Linked DNA regions of Pseudovibrio sp. M1P-2-3. The protein of the gene in region 1 interacts with the protein of each later gene in a pairwise test. Links are inferred from orthologs where the notes say so. Each region holds a gene or a part of one and is shown in the gene's direction. Other genes may lie near its edges. The genes, in order: P6574_RS10245 and P6574_RS19505.

Region 1 (15,850 bases):
ACGCAACGCCGTTATTATAATGTTCGATGTACCTTTCAGCACAAAAGAAGTTTATTGTGCTGCGGGCACTTGTGGTCCTGATGGCTGAGCTGGAGCCTGTTGCTGACTGTTACCTTGCAACTGCTCTAACAAACCTCTACCAGTATCTTGAGTTTGCTCGCTTTGAACAGCTGTAGGTACATTATCAAGCAAAGAGCCTGGTCGTTCATCCCAACGGGAAATAAGAGCCAAACTTAATGAGGTGATAAAAAATACAGCAGCGAGTATAGCTGTGCCACGTGTGAGGACGTTGGCTGTACCACGGCTTGTCATAAAGCCGCCGCCACTGCCGCCGCCTCCTCCCATACCCAGAGCTCCGCCTTCAGAGCGTTGCAAGAGTACAAGAGCAACCAAGGCCAGAACGACCATTAAGTGTATTACGATAAGAACGGTTTCCATTGGTACCCTTGATGCCTTTGAATTACGTTTTCACGCGTTTCTAACCGAAAAAAGTTCAGCTTTCTACCCTCAAGGCAAAGCATTTTAATAGACTGCACGTATTCTTGTTGTTGTTTTTCTTGTTTCTAGTAATTTGGTTGCCTTTTTGAGGAGTGGAACCTGACAATTCATGTCTGATGCAGTTGGCTGAGTAGGATCGGTTGTTCTACCCCCATAAAGAATAGGAGTTTTAGGAGCTTGCTGGATGTAGGATAAAGGTGTTTTGTATCGAGTATGCTTTTGAAGTAGTTCCTCTGCACTTTGAATAAGGTTTAGTGTGTATTCACGAAAATTGGCTATTTTTGATTTTGATGGCACCCTCGCCACTAGTGGTGAGTGGTTCTATGATGTCTACAACAATATCGCCCGCAAATATAAAACGCGCGTAATTTCCTTTGAAGAGTACAAGATGTTGAAGGGGAGAAATCCACGCTTTGTCATCTCATACCTGAAAATTTCCGGTTGGAAGCTCCCTATACTTGTTCGTGAAGTCAGAAAAATGGCAACTAGAGACGTTGATATGTTTCAAGCCTACGACTGGGTATATGATGTTTTGAAGGATCTTAGGGAATTAGATGTCTCCATAGCAGTTGTGAGTTCCAACTCGGAAAAAAATATGAGGTATGTGCTGGGTGGTCAGGTTGCTAGCCTGATTGATTATTATTCCGCCGGTGTGTCGATCTTTGGGAAGGCGCCTAAGTTTAAAAAGGCTATTAGAAAATGTAAGGCATCACACTCATCCACCTTTTCCATTGGAGATGAGATACGGGATATCGAAGCTGCGCGTAAAGTTGGAATAAAGAGTATTGCAGTGTCTTGGGGCAATGGAACCTTTAGCTCACTAAAGGATATGAACCCGACTGCTGCGGTTGAAAGGCCTGAAGAAATTCTGACTTTGTTTCAAAGTGGAAGTCACTCGAGATAATGGGGTGTTTCTATTCGATCACTGTTTTTGAGGAGCTTTAGAAGGGGCAATAGATATTCAGTAGAGGGAGTTGCGTCCGTACTTGGGCCTTCTAAAGAAGGACAATTTCAATAAAAATTAGGAAGTGTGTTTTCGTATCAGCTAGGTATATAATCATACAGCTAACGAGTTTTTCGAGCACACTCCCAAGGAGCTTAAGATAGAAAGTCCGCTGCCAATCGTCTGTCTCTCAAAGGGCGTACGACTTCAATGGATTTATGATAAATATCATGAGCCTTAAAGGCACTTAGCTGTTCCTCATTTTCAAATTCACCGTAAACTACAAAATCAACCCAGTTCTCAGAGATACTGTCTGTTTTTATATTTCGACCAACTTCCAAATGCATACAAAAAGGATTTTGCTTCAATAAGTTTAGTCCCTCATAAACTTTTTCTCTATCCTTTGGATTTTTGGCATTAAACAAAACTATATGGCGGATCATTACAAACTATGTCTCTCTTTGGACGCTTTGAGTGGTTTAGTTAAGGGGGTAATCTTTTAGTTTCGAATTAGCAAACAGTCTATATGAAGGCAACGTGTGCGGTATAAGGTCTTTGAGTAGGGTATTAGTTATATGCAGGCTATTTTCTGACATCGGTCAGCTGAGTTCTTGATGAATTGCATTTTAAATATATCTTTAAATACAAATGGATAAAGTAAAGTCTTGAATTGTGAATATTCGGCTTCTCTCATGTGTTTAATTGAAAATGAAGCCTGTATTGCTACAGGCCTCACTCTTTGAAAATATGTAGATAAAGCCAAATGGCACTACTATGCGCAATTAGCTACAACCGCTCGTACTGCCGCAAGTGTCGCATTTCAAGCAAGTCCCGTTGCGGACCATTGTGAAGTTACCACAGTCGGAGCAGCTTTCACCTTCGTAGCCTTTCATACGGGCTTGGGCTACTTGCGTGGCCTTGGAAGTTTCCGCTTTCACCATTTCGACTTTACCGCTGTCTCTAGAGCTATCAGAGTTTTTGCTGAGAGTCTGCGAAATGACAGTTGAAGTTGATGTTACGTGGGCTGCAAAGCTTCCACCGTCTTCGTTTCCTTTAATTAGGCGAAACTGTTCGGTCTGTCCCCTTACAAGCCCGTGAGACACTACTGCAGGTTGCGCTTCCGCATCTTGTTTGCCTTCATTGAAACGCGAAACCGATGTGGATGTTACAAGACTTTCCGGAGGAACATGGGCAAGGTCATTTCGGCCAAGGTAGGAAACTGCTAACTCTCTGAAAATATAATCAAGAATGGAAGTGGCATTTTTAATTGCATCATTACCCATGACCATACCAGCAGGCTCAAAACGGGTAAATGTAAAAGCATCAACGTACTCATCCAAGGGAACTCCATATTGAAGCCCCAAAGAGATAGCTATTGCAAAGTTATTCATTAACGACCGGAACGCTGCACCTTCCTTATGCATGTCAATGAAGATTTCACCGATGCGTCCGTCTTCATACTCACCGGTCGTTAAATAGACCTTGTGTCCGCCAACTGAGGCTTTTTGGGTGTACCCTTTACGCCTGTTGGGCAGCTTTTCACGCGTACGTACAGAGCGTTCAATAATCCGCTCAACAATACGCTCGGCCAGAACTTCCGCCTGTGCAGCCTGTGGTTTTGCGGTGATTGCTTCAACTGCGTCTTCAGCGTCTTCGTCCTCCAGAAGTTGTGCGTTCAGTGGCTGAGAGAGTTTTGAGCCGTCGCGGTAAAGGGCGTTAGCTTTCAAACCCAACTTCCATGACAACATATATGCGTCTTTACAATCCTCAACAGTCGCGCCACTTGCCATATTAATGGTTTTTGATATGGCGCCAGAAATAAATGGCTGAGCGGCTGCCATCATTCTTATATGACTCTCAACGGACAAATATCTCGTACCTGTGCGCCCGCAAGGGTTAGCGCAATCAAATACCGCATAATGTTCCTTAGAAAGGTGAGGGGCACCTTCAAGGGTCATTGCTCCACAAACATGCGTATTTGCTGCTTCAATTTCGGATTTTGTAAAACCAAGGTGAGCTAGTAAGTCAAACTCGGAATTTTCAAGCTGATCTGCGCTTACTCCTAGAGACTGGGTAAGAAGCTCGTCACCGAGTGTCCAACGGTTGAATATGAATTTTACATCAAAAGCCGAACCAAGGGCCGAGGCAATTTTTTCTAGAGCTTTATCATCGAACCCCTTTGCTCGCAAAGATGTTGGGTTGATTGCGGGTGCTTGCGATAGGGAGCCGTGCCCTACAGCATAAGCTTCGATTTCAGCAATTTTAGCTTCTCCGTAACCAAGCGCTCTAAGGGCTTCGGGAACAGCTCTGTTTATAATTTTAAAGTAGCCACCGCCTGCAAGCTTCTTAAACTTTACCAATGCAAAGTCAGGCTCGATACCCGTGGTATCGCAATCCATGACAAGGCCAATCGTACCAGTTGGAGCGATGACACTTGTTTGGGCGTTGCGATAACCATGTTTTTGTCCCAGCTTTAATGCGGTATCCCAAGCTTCTTTGGCTCGGTCTATCAAAATAGGCTCTGGACAGGATTTGTGATCTAAAGAGACTGGAGGGGTGGATAGTCCTTCACATTCTTCGCTTATGCCATGAGCGGCCCGCCGATGGTTGCGAATTACTCGTAGCATATGATCGGCATTGGCTTTATAGCCCGGGAAAGGCCCTAGCTCTCCAGCCATTTCGGCGGAAGTTGCGTAAGATACGCCTGTCATGATCGCGGTAATTGCTCCGCAAAGCGAACGCCCTTTATCACTATCGTAAGGAATGCCGGCTGTCATAAGTAGGCCGCCGATATTTGCATAGCCTAAGCCCAGAGTTCGATATTCGTATGAGAGTTGGGCAATCTCTTTTGAAGGAAACTGTGCCATCAATACGGAGATTTCCAAAACCATGGTCCAAAGCCGAACGCCGTGTTCAAAATTATCGTAGTTAAAGCTGCCGTTCTCATTCCGGAACTGGATTAGGTTCAGTGACGCAAGATTACAAGCCGTGTCGTCAAGGAACATATATTCAGAACAAGGGTTTGATGCCCGAATCTCGCCTGCATTCGGACACGTGTGCCACTCATTAATCGTGGTATGGTATTGAAGGCCTGGGTCTGCTGATGCCCAAGCGGCGTATCCAATTTGTTCCCATATGTCTGCTGCTTTGACTGTTTTTATTGTCTCCCCGGTCGTTCGGGCAGTCAAATCCCAGTCAGTGTCTTGGAAGACTGCGTTCAGAAAACCATCAGTAACGCGAACGGAGTTATTTGAATTCTGCCCGGCAACGGTCAGATAGGCCTCTGAATCCCAATCTGTATCATAGGTTGGAAATTCAATTGTCTTATAGCCCTGCCGCGCAAATTGAATGACCCGTTGAATATAATTTTCTGGAATTAGAGCCTGCTTGGCTGCGCGCATTTCCCGCTTTAGGACAGGGTTCTTCTTTGGGTCAAAGCAATCATCTCCACTACCTTCGCAGTTGATGCAAGATTTCATTACTGATTGAAGGTGTTTTTGACATACTTTGGATCCTGTTACGAGAGCAGCAACCTTTTGCTCTTCTTTGACTTTCCAGCCGATGTATTCTTCAATGTCGGGATGATCAACATCAACGACCACCATTTTTGCTGCACGCCGTGTGGTTCCGCCAGACTTGATAGCTCCAGCAGCTCGATCTCCAATTTTGAGAAAACTCATGAGGCCGGAAGATTTGCCGCCGCCAGCGAGTTTTTCACCATGAGATCGCAAACGGGAGAAGTTGGAGCCTGTGCCTGATCCATATTTGAAGAGGCGAGCTTCTCTAACCCACAGATCCATAATGCCATTCTCGTTCACCAAGTCATCATCTACCGACTGAATGAAACACGCATGGGGTTGAGGGTGCTCATAGGCTGAGTTGGAGCGCACCAGTTCGCCGCTCTCAAAGTCTACGTAGAAATGCCCTTGGCTTGGACCATCAATACCATAGGCCCAATGTAGGCCTGTATTAAACCACTGTGGTGAGTTGGGGGCGACCTTTTGGGTAGCGAGCATGAAACGCAATTCATCGAAAAAGGCGAGAGCATCTTTTTCGCCGGTAAAGTATCCACCCTTCCATCCCCAGTATGTCCAGGTACCTGCCAAACGATCAAAAACCTGACGCGAATCGGTCTCTGAGCCATATCTATCGGAAGTCTTTAGCTTGCTAAGAGATTTTGTGTCTGCAACTTTGCGCCAAAGCCAGCTTGGTACGTTGTTTTCCTCTATTGCTTTTAGCTTGGTGGGAATTCCAGCTTTACGGAAATATTTTTGCGCAAGAATGTCAGAGGCAACCTGAGAAAATTGTGTCGGAACTTTAATGTTATCGAGACGAAAAACAATTGACCCGTCCGGGTTTCGTATTTCGCTTGTAGCGTCACGGAATTCGATCCCGGCATAAGGGCTTTGCCCTTCTTTCGTATAGCGCCGTTCAACTTTCATAAATGCCCCCTAGCATTGGCCAAAGATTGCAGTGGTTTTGGAACCTATAGAGTTTCACTCGAAGCCGCTCACCGCACGGCTGAAATAGTGAAAAAGATACAAAACTAATTGCAATTCAATTCTTAAAAAGAATCTGAAACCCTATCTTTTATACCACATATAGTGCGTGATGAAAAATCAAACGCCATATATAGAAAAAATTGACACGCAATATTACAGCCTTTGAACTGGTTCAAAGGTTCTATAAACAATGAGAGATTTAGAGATCGCCTAGCAGTAGCCTTTTTGATAGCGCATCAGATTACTCATTGGAATTTGATTGAATCGGTGAGAAGGGTCAAGCGCGTAAAATCCTCCATATAGGGCTTTGATATGGAAAATGGCACAAAATATTGTGTTTATTGTAGGTTGTATGGAGTGGATAAAGTAGGGGTTGATAAAAGAATGCCCATAGGAACCAAGCCCTTTTAAAGGGAATTTCTGTCTAGTACTTTTTATCAAAATATTTTTTCTGAAGACCGCATCTGAGTGGAAACAAATGTGTGGGTAAGCAGACTAGGATTTTAACTAGTTTGATTGGTGTAATTGGGAGGGGCAGAATCTTGAGGTGTGTCTCGTAATTCATTCTTTAGGGAATAAAGGGGTAAAGTTGAGTACATGGAATTATTTGAAGATGATAAGGCTATAATCTCGATATCTGTATTTACGCCCATATATTCCGGTTGCATTTCCAAAGTCCACTGGACACGGAGATAAACAGTCGCCATATTCGCCAAAATTCGTATGAAATTGGACTTAGAAATAAAAAAAGGACCTGCGGTAATGAAGAGGTTTATTCTCCAGTTGTTTTCTTGGTGGCATGAAGAGACCATGGGAACACGCTTTTTTACATGGAGGAAAGGTGTGCTTGTGGGGACTGATGAGAATGGAAACACTTATTACAAAGAACGGGATGGCAATCGGCGCTGGGTAAAGTACAGCGGCTTGGCAGAGGCTTCCATGATACCACCGGGTTGGCACGGGTGGATGCACCATAGGACCGACACTCCTCCTACTGAAGAAGAGTATAGCCCAAAAGAGTGGGAAGGAAAGCACCAGCCTAATATGACTGGAACATCCGGCGCATATAGACCGAAGGGTTCGATCCTAGGGGCGGACAAGCGCCCAGAAGTTACCGGGGACTATGAGGCTTGGACCCCAGGGAACTGATGCAATTGTTTATGTAAAAAGACCCGGCTAGTCACCGGGTCTTTTTTTATTCTATTTAAGCAAGTCGGATCGAGAATTTACACGCGTTCAATCCTGTGTGGCTTGCTTGTATTAACTCTCATGTTCTGGAATGAGGCCAAGGCGGCGGTCAAGGTATTCAGCGCAATTACCCATCAAGGTGTCGATATGGTTCTCGAAAAAGTGATTCGCACCAGGGATTATTTGATGATCAATGGTGATCCCTTTTTGGGTTTTTAGTTTATCGACCAGCGCTTGAACGTCTTTTTGCGGAACAACCTTATCCTGATCTCCGTGAATAATCAGGCCGGAGGAAGGGCAGGGTGCAAGGAACGAGAAGTCATGCAGGTTTGCTGGTGGCGCTACTGAAAGGAATCCCTCTACTTCAGGTCTTCTCATCAGCAGTTGCATACCAATCCATGCGCCAAATGACACGCCGCTGATCCAGCATGCGCGTGCGTCGGGATGAATGGTTTGAACCCAATCCAGCGCTGCCGCAGCATCGGAAAGTTCCCCCTGTCCATGGTCGAATTGGCCTTGGCTTCTTCCTACGCCTCTGAAGTTAAAACGTAAAACTGCAAAACCACGTTGAGCGAACATATAATACATCTTATAGACGATTTGGTTGTTCATAGTTCCGCCAAACTGCGGGTGCAGATGGAGGATTAGTGCGATTGGCGCGTTGCGTTTTTTTGCGGGATGGAATCGGCCCTCCAAACGACCGGCTGGACCGTTAAAAATCACCTCTGGCATAGACGTGGAAAATCCCTTGTTGTTTCTGTGTGTATCTTTCCAATTTCTAAAATGGCTTTGCTATCAATAGTAATTAAAACTTGACTATTACCTACAAGTTTAATACACCAGTTTAGAATTATTCGAATGTGCAGCCTTTTGGTGCCTATGTTATCTCACGATATATACAAACATAGTGTCAAAATGGAAGCGTAATCGAATTCTAATTGAGCTTTATCATGAGTCATTTGGAAATTGCTAAGGTTTCCTAAGGCATTGATCAGTTTTCTGGGATAAAGTAAATCCTGAGCTTTGTGCTAAGAATGAATAAAGAACCGATGATAACATACCTTGACTATAACGCTGGAGCGCCAATTCGCCCGGAAGCTCTTGAGGTGGTTGTTGAGTCTCTTAGTGAAGTAGGGAATGCCTCGTCCATTCACCAGTATGGCCGTAAAGCGCGGCGTACGGTAGAAGAGGCAAGAATTGCAGTTGCAGAACTGGTCTCCGCAAACCCTCAGAATGTTATCTTTACCAGCGGTGGAACGGAAGCCAATGTTATGGCCCTTTCACCCACTTGGTATCGGGAAGGGAATCCATTCGAAGTTAGTCGGCTGTTTGTGAGCTCCGTGGAGCATCCTTCAGTTCTATCGGGTGGTAGATTTCCGGTGGAAAAAACCAGTCAGCTACCTGTATCGAAGGATGGGGTTGTTGATTTAGACGAGTTGCGAGGGATTCTGCAAGAGGTGCCAGATGGAGAGACTGCTCTCGTCTCAGTTATGGCTGCCAACAGCGAGACCGGCGTACTTCAACCGCTTCAGCAAATTAGCGTGATCGTTGAAGATGCAGGGCATCTGCTCCATGTGGATGGGGTTCAGGTTGCTGGGAAGAGTTTTGTTGATCTGGGGTTGGTCGGATGTAACAGCTTTTCCATTTCTTCCCATAAAATTGGTGGTCCACAAGGTGTTGGCGCGCTGGTTCTTTCTAGTGGCTCGTTACGCCCCGCGCCCCTTCTTAATGGTGGTGGGCAGGAGAGTTGGCGGCGGGCCGGTACAGAAAATAAATCCGGAATTGCAGGTTTTGCAGCTGCGGCCAATGCGGCATTAAGAGAACTAGATAGTCAAGAGGTTATCGGTTTCCAAACCCAACTTGAAAGAGGTCTCAAACGTATTAGCCCTGATGCAGTGGTTTTTGGTGAGCAGAGTTCGAGGTTGGCTAATACCACGTGTTTTGCCTGCCCTAAAATTGTGGCCGAAACTGCTTTGATCGCCTTTGATTTGGCTGGAGTTGCTGTTTCGTCCGGCTCGGCATGCTCGTCAGGTAAAGTTGGTGTGTCTCACGTTCTAGAGGCGATGGGAGTTGGTGGGGATTTGGCTCGCGGTGCAATTCGGGTGAGTTATGGATGGAATTCCTCATGTGAGGATATTGATAGGTTTTTGGAAGTGTGGGCTCGGATCTATGAGCGAATGGGTCCGGCAAAGCCCCTCCGATCTAGAGCTATTTAAGCTCTTCGTACTTCCAGTGATGGTTTAGTATGCTACCTTAACTAATTGGGTAGTAAAGGAAAAAGAAAAAGTTTGCGAGAGTTTTTTCGCAGGGACTAGCCCCGAACGGAGTTTAAAATGGTTGCAGTGCAAGAGACCATTGATCAAGTCAAGGCGATTGATGTTGATCAGTATAAATACGGGTTTGTTACAGATATCGAATCCGAACTCGCACCAAAGGGCCTGAATGAGGATATCATCCGCTTTATTTCTGAAAAGAAAAATGAGCCGGAGTGGATGCTTGAGTGGCGACTGGATGCCTATCGTCGTTGGCGGACGATGGAGGAGCCTTCCTGGGCTCGGGTGAACTATGAGAAAATCGACTTCGAGGAACTGCACTATTATGCTGCGCCAAAAACTGCGCAGGGTCCAAAGAGCTTGGACGAAGTAGACCCTCAAATTCTTGATACCTATAAAAAGCTGGGTATTCCTCTTTCAGAGCAGGAAATTCTCGCAGGCGTTGCTCCAGAAAACCGGATCGCAGTTGATGCTGTATTTGACAGTGTGTCTGTTGCGACTACTTTTAAGGAAGAGCTGGCAAAAGCGGGAGTTATCTTTTGTCCGATTTCAGAGGCAATTCGTGAGCATCCAGAACTGGTGAAGAAGTATCTGGGTTCCGTGGTTCCTGTCTCCGATAACTTCTATGCGACGATGAACTCCGCCGTTTTCTCCGATGGCTCGTTTGTATACATTCCAAAAGGCGTACGCTGCCCAATGGAGCTGTCAACCTACTTCCGCATCAATGAACAAAAGACCGGGCAGTTTGAACGGACATTGATTATCGCGGATGAGGGGTCATACGTCTCCTATCTGGAAGGGTGTACAGCTCCTCAAAGGGATGAAAATCAGCTACATGCTGCTGTTGTTGAATTGGTCGCTCTGGAAGGTGCTGAGATCAAGTATTCAACCGTTCAGAACTGGTTTCCAGGAGATGCTGATGGAAAAGGCGGTATTTTCAACTTTGTGACCAAGCGCGGAGACTGCCGAGGAGCCAACTCCAAAATTGCTTGGACGCAGGTGGAAACCGGATCTGCGGTTACTTGGAAGTATCCAAGCTGTATATTACGTGGCGACAATTCTGTTGGTGAGTTTTACTCTATCGCTATTTCTAATGGTCATCAGCAAGTCGACAGTGGCACAAAAATGATCCACCTAGGCAAAAACACATCTAGCCGTATTATCTCAAAGGGGATTTCTGCAGGGGTTTCTCAGAATACCTACCGTGGTCAGGTTTCTGCTCATAAAAGAGCGTCCAACGCTCGAAACTTTACCCAGTGTGACTCTTTGCTCATTGGCGACAAGTGCGGTGCGCACACAGTTCCATATATAGAGAGCAAAAACTCTACTGCGGTTTTCGAGCATGAGGCAACAACCTCGAAAATTTCCGATGATCAGATGTTCTATTGTCAGGCACGCGGATTGAGTGATGAGGAAGCTGTAGCGCTCATTGTCAATGGTTTCGTGCGCGATGTTATTCAACAGCTGCCAATGGAATTTGCTGTGGAGGCGCAAAAGCTGATTGGAATTAGTTTGGAAGGCAGCGTCGGGTAAGGGCCTTTCAAGGTCAAGCGCTAGTCAATCTACATAACAAATTAAAAGAGACGAGATTAACTCTATGTTGGAAATTAAGAATCTGCATGCTCAGGTGGACGGCAATGAAATTTTGCGGGGCGTGGACCTTGTTGTTAAGCCCGGTGAAATTCATGCAATTATGGGCCCTAACGGTTCTGGAAAGTCTACATTGTCCTATGTTCTTTCAGGTAAGGACGACTATGAGATTACTGAGGGTTCGATCACGTATAATGGTGAGGATATGCTGGAATTGAGCGCGGATGAGCGGGCAGCTGCCGGTATGTTCCTTGCGTTCCAGTATCCAATTGAAATTCCCGGCGTTGCTACAATGACGTTCTTGAAAACTGCTTTGAATGCGCAACGAAAAGCTCGTGGAGAGGATGAAGTCTCCACTCCGGATTTCATGAAGCTTGTGCGTGAAAAGTCTGCGGACTTGAATGTTACTCCTGAAATGTTGCGCCGCCCTCTTAATGTCGGTTTTTCCGGTGGTGAGAAGAAGCGCGCAGAAATTCTTCAGATGTCTCTCTTGGAGCCAACACTTTGTGTTCTCGATGAAACTGACAGTGGTCTTGATATTGATGCGTTGCGTATCGTGTCAGAAGGTGTCAACAAACTACGTTCACCGGAGCGTAGCATGATTGTCATAACCCACTATCAGCGCTTGCTGGACCATATTGTACCAGATGTGGTGCATGTTCTTTCCAAGGGTAAAATTGTAAAGACGGGTGGGAAAGAACTGGCTCTTGAGCTTGAGAAAAATGGTTATGCCGACTATGTCGGTGAGAACGCTGCTTAAACGCGAGGGACAACTATGACTGCTGAAGCACGGGTGACGAAAACCCCAGCAGAAACTGGCTTGACCGAGCAGTTTGCTGCAACCAAAGTGAGTTTGGCGGGTAACACCGCTGTTCTTGCCAGAAGAGAAAAAGCCTTTGCCGTCTTTGAGGAAAAAGGGCTACCGCACCGCCGCATTGAAGAGTGGCACTACACGGATTTGCGCGGCAAGATGCGCAACGCGTTTGCCATGGCTGCTGGAGCCAGCGGGGCGGATAAAAGCGACCTTGAACAAGCTCTTGCAATAGACAGCTATAAAGTCGTTATACAAAATGGACTTTTGGTAGTAGGTCTTTCTGATTTGGGAGAGCTTGAGGCAGGTCTGACTGTACGCAGTTTAAAAGCCTCTCTTGAAGCCGGCGAAGAAGATGTCCTGAATGATGACGGGCTGGTTGACGATGCTGCCGTTTTACTGAATTCTGCATTTGCGCAGGATGGTATTTCCATTAGCGTTGCGGAAAATGTTACACTGTCCAAGCCGTTGCAGATTTTGCATGTGTCTAGCGAAGGTGAGACATGTTCTTACCCTCGTCATGACCTGCAAGTGGGTAACGGTGCAAACGCAACAATTATCGAGAGTTTTGTTGGGGCATCGGAGGCATCCTATCAAGTTAATACCTTGAGTAAGGTTTTTGTGGGTGACAAAGCAAAGGTGCTTTGGGTGAAGCTGCAAAAAGAGGCAGCCGACGCTCAGCATATCTCTAGTTTTGCGGCGACTGTGGGAGCTGACTCGGATTTCTCTCACTTTACCATAACAACAGGATCATCCTTATCACGTAACCAGATTTGGATAAAATGTGCAGGTGAGGGCTCAACGATTGGATGCCGCGGTATATCCATGCTTAACCAAAAGCAACATGCTGATGTGACATTGCTTGTTGACCATGCAGTCCCTTCATGTGACAGCCGCGAATTCTATAAGTCTGTTGTCGATGATCAATCTCATTCAGTCTTTCAGGGGAAGATTATTGTCGCTCCTGATTCCCAAAAGACTGATGGGCAGATGATGGTCCAGTCTTTGGTTCTCAATGATGATGCGCAAGTCAGTGTGAAACCAGAACTGGAAATCTTTGCTGATGACGTTCAGTGTGCTCATGGTGCGACCACAGGAGATATTGATGAAGATCTTCTGTTCTATTTGCGTGCTCGAGGTATACCAGAGAAACAGGCTCGTCACCTGCTCATTATCGCTTTCCTCGCTGAAGTGATTGAGGAATTGGACAACGAGGCTGTGATTGAGGTTCTGGAAGCTGAAGTCAGAAGCTGGCTCGGCACAGAAGAGGTATAATTTCTATGAACATCCGCGAAAGGATTGATCCCGTAATGCCAGTCTACGATTTGGAGAAAGTCCGTCGGGACTTTCCAATTCTTTCGCGGGAAGTCTATGGAAAGCCTCTGGTTTATCTGGATAATGGTGCATCAGCGCAAAAGCCCCAACAGGTTATTGATGCGATAACTAACAGTTACTCTCATGAATACTCTAATGTTCATAGAGGGTTACACTTTCTTTCTAATGCAGCTACTGAGCGTTTTGAAAGTGCTAGGGAAAAAGTTCGAACATTCTTGAATGCTCCAAGCATCGATCAGGTTGTCTTTACCCGTTCCTCTACAGAGGCCATTAACTTGGTTTCTTACGGGTTGGTTGGCTCTGTGAGTGAAGGGGATGAGATTGTTCTCTCCATTCTGGAGCATCATTCGAATATCGTACCTTGGCATTTTCACCGTGAGCGTTCCGGCGCTGTTCTTCGTTGGTCACCTGTGGCAGATGATGGGACATTCTTGTTGGATGAGTTTGAAAAGCTTCTGACAGACAAGACCCGTCTTGTTGCAATAACGCAAATGTCAAACGTGACGGGAACTGTCGTCCCAATTAAAGAAATATGCCGGTTGGCGCATAGTCGTGGGGTTAGGGTCCTTGTGGATGGCTCGCAAGGTGCTGTTCATATGCCAGTGGATGTCCAGGATTTGGACTGTGATTATTATATTTTCACTGGGCACAAGGTGTATGGCCCCTCTGGCATTGGAGTTCTCTACGGAAAAAAAGAGGCCCTTGAAGAGCTTCGTCCCTTTAATGGCGGTGGAGAGATGATCAAGGGCGTGACAGAAGACATCGTAACCTATGCTGATGTCCCACACCGCTTTGAAGCGGGAACTCCGCCCATAGTTCAGGCCATTGGCTTGGGTGCAGCCCTTGATTATATGGAGAGTTTGGGGCGGAACAATATTGCGCGGCATGAGGAGGTACTTCGTGATTATGCGAGTGAAAAACTCGCCGAAATAGGTTCTCTGCGTGTTCTTGGGACAACCAAGGAAAAAGGTGCCATATTCGCATTTGAAATAGATGGTATTCATGCCCATGATATTTCTATGGTGATTGACCGAGAGGGGGTTGCCGTAAGAGCGGGGACGCATTGCGCTCAGCCACTGCTATCGCGTTTTGGAGCAACGAGTACCTGCCGTGCAAGTTTTGGATTGTATAATAGTATTGAAGAGGTAGACCGGCTTGCTGATGCACTCCGGAAGGCCCAGAGAATGTTTGGATAGGACCCCATATGACTGACCAACCTCTTATCAGTGAGTTCACTCAGGAGCCGTTACAGTCGACTGAGATCAGCAATAGTTCCACCATTCCTGCAGAGGAGCTGGAGCGGCTAACATCAGATATTGTTGCCGCCCTCAAAACGGTTTTTGATCCAGAGATACCTGTTGATATTTATGAACTTGGCCTCATCTATAAAGTTGACATCGAAGACGACCGGTCTGTGAAGATCGATATGACGCTAACTGCTCCAGGTTGTCCGGTTGCAGGCGAGATGCCAATTTGGACCGAGAATGCCGTGAGCGCGGTCCCTGGAGTAAGTCATGTAGATGTAACGATGGTTTTCGATCCTCCGTGGGACCCTAGCCGTATGTCAGATGAAGCCAGAGTAGCGCTAAACTACTTCTAGGTGCATGGTTGTATGAATTAGTTGGAGGGATTGAGATGGCTGGGTTGGCTGATTTCAAAATTATATCGGTTGATGATGAGGCGGCTGCTCAAATTCAACAAATTATGGCTAGTCGCAGCGAAAAAGTTGAAGGCTTGCGAATTGGAATTAAAAAGGGCGGCTGTGCTGGCATGGAGTATACCATGGACTTGGTGGAGCAGGCCCAGCCTGGTGATGATATTGTTGAAGACAATGGGGTGAAGGTGTTTATTGAACCCTCGGCCGCCCTTTATCTTCTTGGTACAAAAATGGGATTTGAATCGACCAAATTTCGCTCGGGGTTCACGTTTAAGAATCCCAATGAAATTTCTGCCTGTGGGTGTGGTGAATCTGTAGAGATTTCTCCAGCAGAGTTACCAAACTCCTAAACGTATTAAAGGTTCTATCGTGTCGTTATTTGAACGCTTAAAAGCGGACTGTCCTGTTGTTTGGAATAACTATATTGACCATGAGTTCACACGGGGGGTAGGGAATGGCTCTCTGTCTAAGGACGCTTTTTTGCGATATCTTGCCCAAGACTATCTATTTTTGATTGAGTTCTCGCGGGCCTATGCTCTTTCAATATATAAGAGCAATACCCTTGATCAGATGAAAAGGGGCCTAAAAGGCGTCCAGTCCATTTTAGATACTGAAATGCAGCTTCATGTCCGTTTCAGCGAGAAGTGGGGCATTCATGAGCAAGATTTGGTAAACACCAAACCCGAGATAGCAACAACAGCTTATACTCAATTCGTACTACATTCCGGCATGAAGGGGGACCTGTTAGATTTGAAGGTTGCTTTAGCGCCTTGTGTTATCGGCTATGCCGAGATAGGGCGGAGCTTACTTCAAAGTTCCAATGCAACAGGTGCCGAAAATCCTTTCAACGATTGGATATTGGAATACGCGGGTGAGGAGTACCAAAACCTTGCTAATGAGGCGATCCAGGAATTGGACCTTCTAGCCTCTGAGTATATGACAGAGCAAAGGTATTCGCGGGTTTTAGAGATTTTTGAAAAGGCCACTCAGTTAGAAGTTAATTTCTGGGATATGGGGTTGGGGCGTTAAGCCCCAACTGCGGTCAATAGGAGA
Region 2 (15,784 bases), 2.1 Mb from region 1 along the record:
CCATCGGGTTCACATTGTTCTTCACTTGCGTGCACCTGATGCTTATGCGCAACGAAATCTATGCGCGCCGTATTCGGGCCATGCGCCTGCGGGCTGCCTCTAAAGCGCCTTCTGCAAGTGTCAAAAACCAAGCTGCTGCACAGGGGGCCTCATAAATGTTCTTTGAAAGTCTCTTTACGGATCTCCCGCGCCATGCTGGCTATGTAGCGGCATGCTACGGTATGGCGGGAGTTATTATGACGGGCTTGGTTGTCGCTGCGTTCATCGCGAAAAAGAAACGTCTTGCTGAACTTGCTGCGCTGGAAGCCTCTGGTATTCGCCGCCGTTCCGCTGCTACTGGTAAAAAATAATGTCCACTGATGCTCAAAATAATAAAGCTGGAGAACAAGAACCCCGCCGCGGTTTTCCGGTTTTCGCTATTATTCCGCTTGTGATTTTTGGTGTTCTGGTTGTTCTCTTTCTCACCCAGCTGCTTTCGGGAAATAACCCTCAAGAACTGCCTTCTGCTTTACTGAATAAGCCTAGCCCAGAGTTTTCCGCCGTGCCGGTGGAAGGTCTTTTGAGGGATGGGCAGCAAATTCCGGGAATCTCCAACGAGAGTTTCAAGGACAAGGTGACAGTCTTTAACGTGTTCGGGTCCTGGTGTGGTCCATGCCGTGCGGAACATGAATACTTGATGGACCTGTCCAAGGATCCAAGAATCCAGATGGCTGGGCTGAACTATAAAGACAAACCACTGGCCGCCATTCGCTTTTTGAAAGATCTTGGAAACCCTTATGACTTGGTGGGCGCGGATTCCGGGCGCATTGGCATCGAATGGGGTGTTTATGGCGTACCGGAAACATTTATTGTCGATGGACAGGGAAATATTCGCTATAAATTTATTGGCCCGCTTACAGCTACAAGCTACAGGGATGTTTTTCTTCCCGAACTTGAAAAGGTCATTTCTCAGACAAAATAGTTTGCTACCCCTTTGACAGGATAGGAAAGTTTAGAGTGTATTTGAGCAAATCCCCTTTGTTCTCTATGCTCTGACTTTTTGGTTTAAGCGTATTTTTTGTGAAAGGGCCGACTGGCCTTTCTAGATGCCAAAGTAACTGCGTAGATCACCTGCTTGTGATTTTCCTTTATTGAATTGCATCTATATTGTTAATGCGCTGCTAACTTTAATTGAAGGGTTGGGAATGAAACTGAGACCTGCTGTCAAAACGCTTGCTATGCTCGCGTTTGTATCAACTTTTGCTCTTTTGAATGTTGGCATGGTCTACGCGCAGCCTGTCAAAGCTGTGGTTGAACTGTATAGCAGCCAAGGCTGCGGTTATTGCCCACCAGCCAATAAACTCTTGTCCGAGCTTTCCAAAAAGCCGAACGTGATTGCCATGGACTTCCATGTGAATATTTGGGATTTCATGGGCTGGAAAGATACTCTGGCCAACAAAAAAAACACGGACCGGCAGAGGGCTTATGCCTTATCGCGCCACGACAAGGGCGTTTACACGCCGCAAGCAATCATCAACGGAAAGCAGGATGTTGCAGGCAATGACCGGCAAGGTCTTCTTGAAACCGTGGAAGCCCAAACGCCTCTTTCTCTGGATGTGAATGCACGTATTGATAAAACCATGCTGGATGTTTCAGTAAGCGGCAAAGCGCATCCCCTTGAGCCCACTGAAGCCGATATCTACCTGTTGCGTCTCACCAAAAAGAAAGAGGTTGATATTCAAGGCGGTGACAATGCCGGCAAGGATATGCAATATGTGAATGTGGTAACCGATATAATTCCGATTGGAATGTGGATGGGTAAAGATACAGTACTCCGGTTTCCAAAATCTGCACTTGGAGAGATCAACGACAATACGCAATGGGTTGTTCTTGTGCAGTCTATGAACACCAAGGGGCCGGGGCCAATTCTTGGCGCGACAAAGTTTGAGGGTATTTGAGCTTTTCAAGTTGAGCCAGACTTGCGCTAAACACCAAGGCGTATTTTCAAATGTTGTGCCAGCCCTTTTTGCCTGTACGTCTCCAGATACATAGGTGAGAGCCATATTACAAAGATATGCTTAATGGATGTTGATATGCTCTCATTATCTGCTAAGGCTATCGCCAATTAAAAATCCGGGGCAAGGGCGCCGTAGTCTAGCGGGCAATAGAACATGAACGAGAGCATGCGTTTTGCTATCGGCAGTATAATAGTTGGACTGCTGATTTTTGGGATAAAGTACACAGCATTTGTGATGACAGGGTCGATCGCATTCCTGTCTGATGCGCTGGAATCCACCTTGAATATCGCCAGTGCCATTGCTGCCGCTGCCGCCCTTTATATGTCCCATAAGCCTGCGGATCATAACCACCCCTACGGTCACTACAAGGCAGAGTATTTCGCTGCTGTGCTGGAAGGTGTGCTTATTGTTCTGGCGGCTATCTTTATCCTTCGTGAAGCCTATCTGGGATTTCTCAATCCGCCACATCTGGAAGCTTCCCCCGAAGGGCTGGCGCTCAACGGCATTGCGACGGTAATTAATGCCAGCTGGGCCATCGCTCTTGGACGCATTGGCCGAAAGCACCGCTCTCCGGCATTGGTGGCTGATAGCAAGCACATCATGACAGATGTTTACACTTCAATCGGAGTGTTTGTAGGGGTGGCTCTGGTCTTTGCCACCGGTTGGGTGCACTTTGACCCGGCACTTGCTGTTCTGGTAGCCGTGAATATTCTGTGGTCCGGCTGGAAGCTGGTTCGCGAATCCATTGGCGGTTTGATGGATGAAGCTGCACCGGAAGGAGAGCAGGACGCTCTGCGTAAACTTATTTCCAAGTATGGGGAAGGGGCCATTGAAGCCCATGATTTACGCACCCGCCATGCAGGCCATGTGACGTTTGTGGACTTCCATCTGGTTGTTCCAAGCCAGCTTTCGGTGCAAGATGCCCACGAAATCTGTGATCGAATTGAAGAAGGCATCGCAAAGGATATGCCAGGTGCCCGCGTGACTATTCACGTTGAGCCAGAACATCATGCCAAGCATAAAGGAATTGTGGTGGTTTGATGTTAGCTGTTTAAGAAAGCCCCGTAGCCACTGAATGGGCTGCGGGAGAGTTCTATTTGTTGCTGATCCGCCGACGTATTGCCAGATAGAGGCTACCAGTAAGAACAACGAGGCCTCCAATACCTGCTGCGATTGGTAGAATGGCGCATCTGCAGGAGTATCCCCGTCACAAAAACCGGGAATGCAAACTCCACCGTTATTCCCTTCATCAACGATACTTAGATCTTGCGCACATGCTATGTCACTAACACTTAGAATAATAAATATTGAAAGTGCTAATAATAGTATTAATCTCATGGAGATTGCTAAATCATAGTTTTATTTTTGCTATAATTACGTTAAATATCCATTTAATGAGCGAAATTACCACAAAATATATTTTATTAAACTTATAAAGTTGAATTTATATTAGTAAATTACTTGTTAGATAATGTTGTTATTATATCGAATGATACTCTGAGCGATTCCAAATGATAGGAGAGGCTCTCGTTTTAACAGTGGAGCCTCACCGTTACTCTGGGACTTTAAGGCTGATTAGAGTTGCACCTGTCAAATAAAGCGGCGGGCTGACGTTTGCATCAGTCCCAATAGAACTTTACTTCGAGGTCATACGCCACCGTATTGCGCCATAGATTGCACCCACGATCACGACGATAGCTGCAACAATGGTTGTGATATGCCAAGCGGGTTCCAGCCGTATCACGTGCTCGCGGCAGGAAAGTGTATTTGCATGCTCAGGTTGGCTGCATAAATCACTTGCCTGATCCTTAGGCAGGTCTTGAGCCGAGACTATATCACCAAAACCAAAAATGATAATGACTGCCGTTGCCAATAGAAGAAAAGATAGTTTCACGATGTTCCCTCCCTTTGTCTTCATTTCAGAAGGTTATTTGTCTGGTGAGGTCCATTGTGTTGATGGGGTGTTAAAGAAGATAGACGATCACCAGTGCTCTAGAGAGACTATTCTTTTTTGGTTAACTCTTTTAGCTCTAGAGCCTACAAATTGTATCAATAGGCCGTGATGGATGGAAAAAGGCCCGATGTGAACACCGGGCCTTGAAGCTTGTATCAGCATACAATGTTGCTTGTGCGTTTCCTATAGGCGCTGGGAGCCTTGGCCGAATTCCGGATAGGCTTCGACACCAATTTCCACTTTGTCCAAGCCCATAGCCTCTTCCTCTTCGCTGACGCGGATACCCACGAGAGTTTTGAGAAGGAACCAAAGAACTGCAGAGACGCCGAAAGTGAATACGCCATAGGCAGCAATACCGATTGCCTGCACACCAAATGATGCGTCTGTGTTGGAAAGGGGAACAATCAATGTGCCCCAGATACCAGCAAGAAGGTGAACCGGGATCGCACCAACAACATCATCAATTTTCAGCTTGTCCAGCATTGGAACAGCAAAGACAACGATGGCACCACCAATACCGCCAATAATGACAGCTTGAAGTACACTTGGCGCGAGTGGTTCAGCAGTAATCGCCACTAGACCGGCAAGTGCGCCGTTGAGAGCCATTGTGACATCAACTTTTTTATAAAGGACCTGTGTGAGAATAACCGTTACGACAACACCGGCAGCGGCTGCCATGTTGGTGTTGGCGAAGATGCGGGAGATATCTGTCGCATCGCTGATTGTGCCCATTGCCAACTGGGAAGCGCCGTTAAAGCCGAACCAGCCAAGCCATAGGATAAACGTTCCCAGTGTTGCCAAAGGCATGGAAGAGCCCGGCATTGGCGTGACAGAGCCGTTGGCGTTGTATTTTCCTGAGCGTGCACCAAGAACAAGCGCACCGGCAAGAGCTGCCCAGCCACCTACGGAGTGCACCAGAGTGGAACCGGCAAAGTCAGAAAAGCCCATCTCAGACAACCAGCCTGCACCCCACTGCCATGAACCGGCGATTGGGTAGATGAAACCAGTAAGAACAATAGTAAACAGCAGGAAAGGCCAAAGTTTAATACGCTCGGCAAGCGTGCCGGAAACAATGGAAGCGGCCGTTGCGACAAACACCATCTGGAAGAACCAGTCGGATGCTGTGGAATAGCCGGTATCAAGCGCATCGCCGCCCACTGGGTCAAATGAGTAAGGGCCGAACGAACCGATAAAACCGCCATCAACACCCGTATACATGAGGTTGTAACCGGTGATCCAGAACATTAAACCTGCAATGGAATAAAGCGAAATATTCTTCAAACACTGCATGGAGACGTTTTTGGTACGCACAAGGCCGGCTTCAAGCATGGCAAAACCAGCAGCCATCCACATAACCAGAAAACCGCCAATCAGAAACAGTAGTGTATTGAATATGTATTGTACTTCCGGAGAGACCGGAGCTGTATCTTGAGCCAGTGCCGGTGTGGAACCTAGCGCCAACCCAAGTGCGGCGACACCCGCAAGTGTTTTTGAAATTTTCATAATATTTACCCCGATTTTCCGACCCTAGATGGCCTCTACACCCGCTTCACCCGTGCGAATGCGAACCACTTGCTCAATGTCGTAAACAAAAATCTTACCATCCCCGATCTGGCCGGTTTTTGCTGCGCTTGCGATAACTTCGACTGCTTTGTCGGCAAGGTCTGAAGTAACGGCAATTTCTACTTTTAACTTTGGAAGGAAACTGACCGCGTATTCGGTACCACGATAGATTTCTGTGTGGCCTTTTTGACGTCCGTACCCTTTGACTTCGGTTACTGTCAGCCCCTGTACCCCGATGCTTGTGAGCGCATCGCGCACGTCATCAAGCTTGAACGGCTTGATGATTGCCATAATAATTTTCATGCTCCACCCCATATGCTGTGTTTCGTTCATGTCGAAGTCGCCCCGGACATGAATTTTATCTAAGCCCCACTTAACCTCATGAGCCCATTTAGATCGGGACAGCGAGGTGAAGGACCGGCACGTCACAACCTTCCTTTCAAGTAACGTGCCAAGTTAAGGAGGAAGGAATTGGAGGGGGGAGGGAGAGTAGATAAAAGTTATATATTTCAAATAACTATAGGTGGTGATCAAGCAAAGATGACGTGAAATTTTGAGTGGTTGCTTTCGAAGTTAATGAAACTATTGGTTAAAATATAGGCGAATAATAAAAAATACTATGCCTAAAAATAAGGCGATTTGGGGTGGTAATATACCAGCACAGTTTTATCTGGATGCCATGGGGGCGATGCATTTGCGTCCTGTGAGCCAGTAGATCCTCTAGCACACATAAAATCATCAGAAATCGTAAGTGCATTAACTCCAAAGATTTTAGGATTATCAGCCAAGTTTGCTATGTATTTTGAGAGGTGATCAGATATCAATTATTTTGAAATACTTAAATTATAGGAATTTTTTTCAAAAATTGTTGTTGTTCTGCCTTAGGCTGAGCTGGTTTGAGTATTGCTACATAGCTTTAATTTATAAGGTAACCAGTTTTATTTGCTTGCTATTGGCGAATATGGTGTTGCTTGAAAAAACAAAGTAGCCATTCTCAATGAATGAGACAAAATGGAACGATATGCGGAAACCACAGAACCTTTCATGAGCGGTGCAATGATAAACTAATGGTTTGAAGAACTGCTCGATATTTCTATTCTTGAACAGACTCTGAGGCCGTGAAATATTGAAGGAAGGCATCTCACGGCCTTGATATAGTTTCTACGTATATTTCCAAAAATGAAAATCAGCCTTCGGAACGGGCTTTAGGCTCGGAAGCCACCTTCTTCCAAAAAAGTTACCTCTTCAGGGGTAGAAACTCGTTCCAGTGCTTCGTTGCGATGTGGGAAGCGGTTAAATCTGCGGATCACGTCCATATGGACGAGTGCATACAAGTAGTTCTGTTCGTTGCAATATTTGCGAAATAGATCAACGGCAAGGTCCTGATGTTCCATTTTTTCGGAATGCTCGAAGGGGAGAAAGAAGAAGGCCCGTTGTTCTTGATTGAATGCGCGGAAGTCTCCTTTTTGTAGGGACTTCTCGGCGATGACCAGAGCCTTTTCGTCCCCTGAAAAAGCACGGGCGGAGCCACGGTAGATATTACGGGTGAACTGGTCCAGCAGTAGAAGGAGGGCTAGTGTGCTGTGCGGTGACTGTGTCCAGTGATCCAGCTCACCTTCACAGGCTGCTTCAACAGCTTTGGAAAATTTTTGTTGGATTTGACTGTCAAAGTCGGATCCACCTTTGAACCAGCTTTCCGGGCCTGCTTGCCACCAGAAATCCAAAATATCAAGGGGAAGGGAATTGGAAATTGAACTCATTAAGGACTCCGGATCAACTATTTACTCAATCTAAAAAAAAAGTTAGCTACTGGCTGTGTCGCTTGTGGCTAAAAGGGTGTTGGCTTCACCTTTAGCAAATCTGTTAGCATAGTTTGCAGGAAAAATTGGAATAGCTGTTGGAAAAAGAAATCGTAGTCTTGGATGTTCTGGGCCTCAATTGCCCTTTGCCAGTGATGAAGGCTCGAAAAGCGCTTGCAAGAATGCACACGGGAGAGGTGCTTAAAGTTGCGGCAACTGACCCAATGTCTGCCATCGATATTCCTCATATGTGTAACGAGGATGGCCATACACTGGTATCGCTCTTGAAAGATGGGGACGTCAGGTATTTTGTGATTAAGCGTGGGGTGACCGCTGGAGAATAACAGCGGGTGAAACACAAAAATATGAAGAAAAGTTAGACCCCACAGTGCTGTGGGGGGACCGGACTTTGGAGGAGGACTGGTAGGTATGTTCGTTAATGCTGCATAAATGTGCTGGGAAGATACCCGATGCTTGGATTTCTTATTGAAACCGTCCTTTCTCCCTAGGTGCAAAAGGCCTTTGTCTGCTTTGTTGTTTCCTTTATTGTATTGATAGGGTGATCTGGAAGACCTTCGGTTTTTTAGGAAGAGAGTTGGCAGAAGGAAGATATTCGTGGGTGAAAAGCAACTGAGTGTTCTTTTTGTGTGTCTGGGAAATATCTGCAGAAGCCCGCTCGCGGAAGGTTTGTTTCGACATCATGTCCAATCTGCGGGACTCCAGAATAAATTTCAGATAGATTCTGCAGCAACGTCCCAATGGCACTTGGGTGAGCAACCTGACGAGCGGAGTGTTGAATCTGCTTGGCGCCATGGAATTGATATTTCATCACTGCGATCACGCCAGTTACATGCCTCCGATTTTGACAGGTTTGACTGGATTGTTGCCATGGATCAAGCCAACTTGGACGTGATTAAAAAAAACGCTCCAGAACCTTGCAAGGCAAACCTCCAGCTCCTGTTGGATGCACCAGATAAACGAGATGTGCCAGACCCTTACTTTGGAGGGGCGGATGGGTTTGAAAAGGTTTTCTCCTTGATCGATAAAGGCACCTTGAGCCTGCTGGTGAGGATCAACTCTGGCGAAGTACAGGCGAACTAACGATACTTATTGGATAGCACCCGAAGCCGTTTGCCTGCAGATTTTATGGCCTTTGGAATGATGTAGTGGAGCTTCACACCTAACCGGCTAAAGAGATTATCTAAAGCCTGTGGTGTATTCCAGTTTGCTTTAAGCTTGTACACTATAGCGTAACCGACCAGCAAAAAGATCATATTCAGGCCCCACGCCAGCAAAATGTCCGAGAGGAAGTGGCGACCAAATGCAATGCGATTGACAGAGAGCACAAGGCAAAGGACTCCGATGCCAATGCCCAGCGGCATTCGCCAGTGTTTGGGGGTGATAAAGACAAGCCCGAATAGCCAAAAGGCTGAAGATGCCTCTCCCGAGACAAACGAGCAGTTCTCAGGGCAGATATTGGTTGGTGGCCAGATACTGGCAAAAGGCGCGGAGCCACCGAAGACCTCCGTTTGAAATGGACGCGGGCGCCCCCAATAATCCTTCAGTCCCCAATTTACGAAGAGAAGTGGGCCCGCAAAGCAGGTTCCCAGCAAAAACAAAGGTGCACGTAAGTCCACCAAAGGCTTACTGTGGGGGAAAATGAGCTTAAGCAGCAGAATAGAAAGGGAGGTGAGAAGCACCAGTGTGACGAGGAGTACGCCTATTTTTCGCAGGGTATTCAAGAGGGCAGACTCTCGTGCAGGAAAACTGCTGTTGCCCCCATAAAACAACTGGGACATGGAGAGATCTACCTCGGGGAAGCTAAGGAAAAAACTGGTAGTGATAAGCAGATAAAGCCCTGTTGCAATAAATAGGGAAGCCATCCAAGAACTGGTCGGGATCGTCTGTTTCTTTTTCACTCAAACACCTGCCGATGAATATCGTATTTTACGCCAAACGCTCTTTGCTGGTCTGTGCCTGTTTTTGCCGATACGCTAGCAAGGCCAGACTCAAGAATTTTACAGGGCTGGGTGGGTTCGCAATACTGTCTATACTAACACCGCTGACAGTATGGGAAGGAAAACGGGGGGGAGTGATGATAAAAGAAAAACGGTCGATGCCAATAGTGAGTTTCTGGTATGAGTTTGCCTCTCCCTATAGTTACCTGAGCGCGATGACACTTGCGCCACTGGCGCAGGCGCGCGGTGTGAAGGTTGTCTGGCGTCCCTTCCTCCTTGGGCCTATTTTTAAAAAGAAGGGCTGGGAGGATTCTCCCTTTAATCTTGATCCAGTAAAGGGGCGTTATATGTGGCGGGATATGGAGCGCTGCTGTGAAGCCTTGGGCCTTCCATTCGTCAAGCCGAGCAATTTTCCTCAAAACAGCTTAGTGGCGGCCCGCATTGCTTACTTCGGGCAGGACAAGGCGTGGGGGGAGACGTTCTCCAAAGCGGTCTTTCACGCACAGTTTGGCCTTGGGGAAGATATCGCGAATCTAGATCTGCTTGCGGGGATTTTAAACGAGATTGGGGCACCTTCAGAGCAGGTTTTGCGAAACTGTGAAAGTAATGAAGTGAAAACCGGATTGCGGGCGGCGGTAGTGGAAGCCGAGGCGCAAGGAGTTTTCGGGGCTCCCACTTTTGTAACTGCAGAGGGAGAGCTTTACTGGGGGCATGACAGAATGGATGACGCCATAGAGAGTGCATTTGCCCTGTTGGTTTAGGGGGCGCTAGTTAAAGGTTATTTGGATTACTTTTCCGGAGGCCTTGTCCACCTTGATCACCAGTGCGTTATTGTCCTTAATAGCTTCGGCGCTGATTGAGTTCACATCCACATGAATTTCATCAACCGTATACCCTTGAGCTTCCAATGCATCCGCTATCTGGGAAATGGAAGTTCCAAGCTTTGTCCCAACAATGATTTTTGCAAGGCTTGGGCTGCATATTCCAACCAATATTCCCAGTGAAAGCGCTAGTGCTGTTAGCTTTCCGTGAATTCTCATATGTTTTACCTCCTGTTCGAATAGTAAGATGCATTCCTATTCAGCTTATTCTCAGAGTTTGACAGAGCTAAAAGCAGTTCATTGCGGAAAGGTATACAACCATGATTAGGTTTAAGTTGTTGAAGTAGATTGGGTTTTGGTTAAATTTTTATGTTGGGTCAGATCTGTATTGTGTGGATGGGGAGAATTGCCTACTACTGTTAGTCCTAGTGAGGGAAAGCCGGAAAATTGTTAGACAGTGTAGATGTTGACCGCAATCCAGTGCCTCTTGTGGTGCTTGATGTCCAAGACGCGATTGACCAACCCGTCTGGGATGGAAAAAGCAATCCGGACTATATAGAGAATATTCAGCGTTTTTTGGGGCTTTGGCGGGAGAAGGGATGGCCTGTCATACACATCAAGCATGATGAAGCTACGCCCACATCTACCTATCACACCTACGGTCCTTGGAACGCCATTAAAAAGGAAGTTAAGCCGGTCAAAGGTGAAGTCATTATCATAAAACAACAGAACAGCGCCTTTATCGAAACGGACCTGCACAGTACTCTCAAAACTATGGGAGCAAAGCAGATGGTTTTGACTGGTGTTGTTATTCATAACAGTATGGATGCAACTGTTCGGGCGGGAAAAGCGCTGGGCTACAACATTATCTTACCCTCGGATGCGACGACCGCAGTGCCGGTGACAAATAAAAGCGGGCAGACGTGGGATGCGAGGACAGTTCATGATTTGACAGTCGCTATTCTTGAGGGGGAATACGCTATGGTCGCTCCATCGGCGGCCATCCTTGAACACTTTATCTGAAACAGCCTACTCGGGTCTTCGCCCAGCGGAATATTAGTTTATGATTGATGCAGTGGTGCACTTGGTTGCACCGATTTTTCTTATAATCGCGCTGGGTTTTGTTACAGCCTATTCAAAAATTCTAAAGGAAGGTATGGGGGATACGCTAGGAAACTTCTGCGTTTCCATTCTTGTTCCGCTACTCATTTTTAGAACCCTTTCCCAAGCAAACCTTGGAGCTGTGTTTCCAGCCCCTCTATGGGGGGCATATTTTGGCGGGTTGCTGAGTGTTTATCTGCTTGGTGCTATTATCGTTCGATATCTTTTCAAAAGGGAGGCGAGGGCTGCTGTCATCGGCGGTATTACAGCGAGCTATGGAAATACTGGGCTTGTGGGTATTGCGTTGATCACGTCTCTGTACGGGGAAGATGGTTTGGTGCCGCTCTCGCTTATTATTGCCCTGCACTTGCCTATTGTTGTTTTCCTTTCAACGATCTTGATGGAAAGAGCCGTCGTTATGGATGGCTATGGGGCTCCTCCGCCATTGGGGCAGGCCTTCAAAGGTGCTTTCCTAAGCCTTTTGAAGAACCCGATCATCATTGGTATTATTGCAGGATTACTTTGGAATTTTAGTGGCTTGGCTATGCCTGCCCTCGTTGAGACTGCGCTTGTGTCTCTAGCGAAGTCTGCAAGTCCTGTGGCCTTGTTTGCGGTTGGTATGACGCTTCTGGACTATGGGATTCGTGGCACGCTTGCCATAGGCTCGGTGCTCAGTCTTTTGAAAATCATCATCATGCCACTGCTGGTCTTTTTGCTTGTCTCTCAGGTTTTTGTGTTGCCGCCCCTTTGGGTGAGTGTGGCAACCATTGCTGCAGCTTGCCCGACGGGCGTGAACGCCTACTTGATGGCCAGCCAGTTTGGAACGGGACACGCAATGTCTGCAAATGCGATTACATTGACAACATTTGCAAGCGTCGTGTCTGCTAGTGGCTGGCTCTACCTTTTGGATGTAATGGGGTACTGAGGCTTTTCGCTCCCCAACTTGATCAGGCAATCACAAGATCATCGCCGCAGGACATGGTTCCGCCTTGCATAACTTCCAGATAGACGCCCACGCTCATATGGCCGTGGGTTTTGAAAAGGTGAGAGGGAAGCTTGGTGTCGCGCTCGGCGGTTTCCGGGTTCACATCAACAGCGGCGCAGCGCTTGGTTGGCTTGTGGAAACGGAATTTTACATCTCCTGATGTGATGGACTTTTCTGCCCATTCCAACTCGGAGAACGGCGGAATATCTTCTATGAGGATATTGCCGCGAAAGCGGGATGGGTCCAGATGAATGCCTGTTTCTTTGCTGAGCTGCTTCACGGTTTCAAGGTTGACCACATGGATGCGTTTTTCGCGAAGGTCGGAGAAAGAATGCCCGTCACATTGTAGAACCTTTGCAGGACCTGAGAGAACGGCTGCCATTTCAATATTGAAGAAAGTTTCCACAGCGTGTCGGCCCACGGGAGTTTGCAGGTTTGCATGGCAAACTTCTTCGCACTCCTGAAAAATTCTGATCTCATGCGTTTTCAGGTCAAAGCGGCAGTGCAAACCGGCAAGGTTTGCGAAGCGGGCAAGAACAATGAACTTTGTTTTGGCAATGTGCTGCGGATTGGCTGGATCGAATCCTGTGGGTCCGTTTTCGATTGCGTATGCCCGATCCAGAGGAAAGGTGCCACCAACTTCAACTGTGACCTGTTCTAGTCGGTGAGGACTAAGGCCTTTTATGGGATGGGTGGCGAGTTCTTTAATCTTTGCAATCTGCATTTGCAGCTTTAATCCTTCATTCCATTAAAATTTACGAAACCAGTTTTCGTAGTTTCTCCCAGAGGATTCTTGAAGCTAGCCCCTTTTCACTCCATTTTGAAGACCTATATCAAGGGTGCAGGAAGAGTTTCCTGCTTCGGGTGCTCCCTAAATGAGGCCCTTAATTTTCCGCGTGTCACCTACGCTTCGGGTGGGCTGGCAGAGAGGAGAGACATTATGGATTTTGAAAAGTACTCTGAAAGAGCTCGTGGCTTTATTCAGTCAGCGCAGACCTATGCCTTGGGGCAGGGTCACCAGCAATTCACCCCTGAACATATTCTGAAAATCCTTCTGGATGACAAGGAAGGCATGGCCTCTGGTCTGATCCAGCGTGCGGGCGGGCAGGTTCAGGATGTGCGGCTGAAACTGGAAACAGATCTGGCAGCAATGCCCAAAGTGAGCGGCGGTAACGGCCAGCTCTACCTTGCGCCGGCAACTGCCAAGCTGTTCGAGCAAGCCGCAAAAATCGCTGAAAAGGCAGGGGATTCCTTCGTCACCGTGGAGCGGCTGCTGCTCGCTCTTGCTATGGACAAAGACAGCAATGCGGGCAAGGCCCTTGCGCAAGGCAAGGTGACGCCGAACGCGTTGAATGATGCCATTAATGAGCTGCGCCAAGGGCGTACGGCGGATACAGCTTCCGCTGAAAGCCAGTATGACGCCTTGAAAAAGTTCGCCCGCGACCTGACACAGGACGCGAAAGACGGCAAGCTGGACCCTGTGATTGGCCGTGATGATGAAATCCGCCGTACCATTCAGGTTTTGTCCCGCCGTACCAAAAACAATCCAGTTCTGATTGGTGAGCCCGGCGTTGGTAAAACCGCCATTGCGGAAGGCTTGGCCCTTCGCATTGTGAACGGGGATGTCCCTGAATCCTTGAAGGAAAAACAGCTTCTCGCCCTTGATATGGGCGCGCTTATCGCTGGCGCAAAGTATCGCGGTGAATTTGAAGAGCGTTTGAAAGGTGTCCTTTCAGAAGTGCAGGCCTCTAACGGCGGGGTTGTCTTATTTATTGATGAAATGCACACGCTGGTTGGCGCGGGTAAAACAGATGGTGCCATGGATGCGTCCAACCTGTTGAAGCCCGCTTTGGCGCGCGGCGAACTGCATTGCGTTGGTGCAACGACGCTGGATGAATACCGCAAGCACGTTGAGAAAGACGCCGCCTTGGCCCGTCGTTTCCAGCCGGTGTTTGTGAGCGAGCCAACGGTGGAAGATACCATCTCCATCCTGCGCGGTATCAAGGAAAAGTATGAGCTGCATCACGGCGTTCGCATTTCTGATAGCGCGATTGTGTCCGCAGCCACGCTTTCCAACCGCTATATCACGGACCGGTTTCTGCCCGATAAAGCGATTGATCTGGTGGACGAGGCTGCCAGCCGCTTGCGCATGCAAGTCGATTCCAAGCCAGAAGAGCTGGACGAGCTGGACCGGCGGATCATTCAGCTGAAGATCGAACGCGAAGCGCTGAAAACAGAAAATGATGAGGCGACCAAAGACCGCCTGTCCAAGCTGGAAAAAGAGCTGACGGATCTGGAAGATGAGTCAGCTGCCGTCACCCAGCGCTGGCAGATGGAAAAAGACAAACTGAACAGCGAGCAAAAGCTGAAAGAACAGTTGGACGAAGCCCGCATTAATCTGGAAAAAGCGCAGCGCACAGGTGATCTGGCAAAAGCTGGTGAGCTGGCTTATGGCGTGATCCCGAAACTGGAAAAAGAGCTGGCAGAAGCAGATAAGAACGAATCTGCTGAGGCAATGGTCAAGGAAACTGTCGGTAGTGACAGCATTGCCCATGTTGTGTCCCGCTGGACCGGTATTCCCGTTGATAAGATGCTGGAGGGCGAACGCGAAAAGCTTCTGCGTATGGAAGATGAGCTTGCCAAACGGGTTGTTGGTCAGGCCGAGGCGGTTGGAGCAGTCTCTACTGCAGTTCGCCGTGCCCGCGCCGGGTTGCAAGATCCCCACCGGCCAATAGGTTCCTTTATGTTCCTTGGCCCAACAGGGGTGGGAAAAACAGAGCTGACCAAAGCGCTGGCCTCCTATCTGTTTGATGATGATAGTGCCATGGTTCGCATTGATATGTCCGAGTTCATGGAAAAGCACAGTGTGGCTCGCCTGATCGGTGCGCCCCCCGGGTATGTGGGCTATGAAGAAGGCGGTGTTCTAACCGAAGCTGTCCGTCGTCGCCCCTATCAGGTGGTGCTGTTTGATGAAATCGAAAAAGCCCATAGCGATGTGTTCAACGTACTGCTTCAGGTACTCGATGATGGCCGCTTGACCGACGGGCAGGGCCGCACCGTGGACTTCCGCAATACACTCATTATTCTGACGTCGAATATCGGCTCGGAATTCCTTGTCGCACAAGGCGAAGGAGAGGATGCAGACGCCGTACGTGGACCTGTGATGGAGGCGGTGAAGGCGCATTTCAGACCCGAGTTCCTCAACCGGCTGGATGAGATCATTCTGTTCCATAGGCTTAAAAGGAACCAGATGACTGACATCGTCAAAATCCAGCTCAAACGCCTGCAAAAATTGCTGGATGAACGGCACATCACTCTGGATCTGGAGGATGCCGCGCTCAACTGGCTTGCGGACAAAGGCTATGACCCTGCCTACGGCGCCCGCCCCCTGAAGCGGGTGATCCAGAAACAGGTGCAAGACCCCATGGCCGAAATGCTCCTTTCCGGCAAGCTGCTGGACGGGCAAACCGTGAGCGTGGCGGCTGGAACGGACAGATTGCTGTTTAATGCGCAGCAGCACGAGGAAAAACAAACGGCAGCTTGATGAAAGGGCGGCTGTAAAGCGCGAGAGGGTGTGCAGAGTGCCAGCAACGATGAGTTTTTTCA

Evidence for each region.
Region 2: the proteins of P6574_RS10245 (region 1) and P6574_RS19505 interact in binary tests that used the Escherichia coli proteins (3 or more experiments, as listed by UniProt). The link is inferred for Pseudovibrio sp. M1P-2-3 from one-to-one orthologs.

Annotation. Positions count from the first base shown.
Region 1 is NZ_JARRCW010000001.1:2,346,937-2,362,786, reverse strand. The notes cover bases 7,482-10,256. They hold P6574_RS10245 (cysteine desulfurase family protein), read left to right. Parts: upstream 7,482-8,165; coding sequence 8,166-9,347; downstream 9,348-10,256. Other genes in these bases: sufB (Fe-S cluster assembly protein SufB), read left to right, coding at 9,465-10,256; P6574_RS10250 (alpha/beta hydrolase), read right to left, coding at 7,482-7,863. Outside these bases: preprotein translocase subunit SecG, read right to left, coding at 52-438; P6574_RS10270 (HAD hydrolase-like protein), read left to right, coding at 770-1,402; P6574_RS10265 (Dabb family protein), read right to left, coding at 1,597-1,884; P6574_RS10260 (vitamin B12-dependent ribonucleotide reductase), read right to left, coding at 2,224-5,883; P6574_RS10255 (NADH:ubiquinone oxidoreductase subunit NDUFA12), read left to right, coding at 6,706-7,092; more of P6574_RS10250, read right to left, coding at 7,204-7,481; more of sufB, read left to right, coding at 10,257-10,937; Fe-S cluster assembly ATPase SufC, read left to right, coding at 11,002-11,754; Fe-S cluster assembly protein SufD, read left to right, coding at 11,770-13,080; P6574_RS10225 (cysteine desulfurase), read left to right, coding at 13,086-14,336; P6574_RS10220 (SUF system Fe-S cluster assembly protein), read left to right, coding at 14,345-14,740; P6574_RS10215 (HesB/IscA family protein), read left to right, coding at 14,776-15,147; tenA (thiaminase II), read left to right, coding at 15,167-15,826. UniProt on the Escherichia coli protein: Master enzyme that delivers sulfur to a number of partners involved in Fe-S cluster assembly, tRNA modification or cofactor biosynthesis. Catalyzes the removal of elemental sulfur from cysteine to produce alanine.
Region 2 is NZ_JARRCW010000001.1:4,417,123-4,432,906, reverse strand. The notes cover bases 6,326-9,034. They hold P6574_RS19505 (sulfurtransferase TusA family protein), read left to right. Parts: upstream 6,326-7,411; coding sequence 7,412-7,657; downstream 7,658-9,034. Other genes in these bases: P6574_RS19490 (phosphatase PAP2 family protein), read right to left, coding at 8,411-9,034; P6574_RS19495 (low molecular weight protein-tyrosine-phosphatase), read left to right, coding at 7,959-8,414; P6574_RS19500 (hypothetical protein), read right to left, coding at 7,857-8,012; P6574_RS19510 (DUF924 family protein), read right to left, coding at 6,720-7,274. Also shown: P6574_RS19550 (heme ABC transporter permease), read left to right, coding at 1-155; heme exporter protein CcmD, read left to right, coding at 156-350; P6574_RS19540 (DsbE family thiol:disulfide interchange protein), read left to right, coding at 350-961; P6574_RS19535 (DUF1223 domain-containing protein), read left to right, coding at 1,185-1,937; P6574_RS19530 (cation diffusion facilitator family transporter), read left to right, coding at 2,151-3,038; P6574_RS19525 (hypothetical protein), read right to left, coding at 3,634-3,891; P6574_RS19520 (ammonium transporter), read right to left, coding at 4,135-5,454; P6574_RS19515 (P-II family nitrogen regulator), read right to left, coding at 5,479-5,829; more of P6574_RS19490, read right to left, coding at 9,035-9,196; P6574_RS19485 (2-hydroxychromene-2-carboxylate isomerase), read left to right, coding at 9,409-10,032; P6574_RS19480 (PepSY domain-containing protein), read right to left, coding at 10,039-10,311; P6574_RS19475 (isochorismatase family protein), read left to right, coding at 10,540-11,115; P6574_RS19470 (AEC family transporter), read left to right, coding at 11,156-12,118; P6574_RS19465 (MOSC domain-containing protein), read right to left, coding at 12,141-12,902; ATP-dependent chaperone ClpB, read left to right, coding at 13,119-15,722. UniProt on the Escherichia coli protein: Sulfur carrier protein involved in sulfur trafficking in the cell. Part of a sulfur-relay system required for 2-thiolation during synthesis of 2-thiouridine of the modified wobble base 5-methylaminomethyl-2-thiouridine (mnm(5)s(2)U) in tRNA.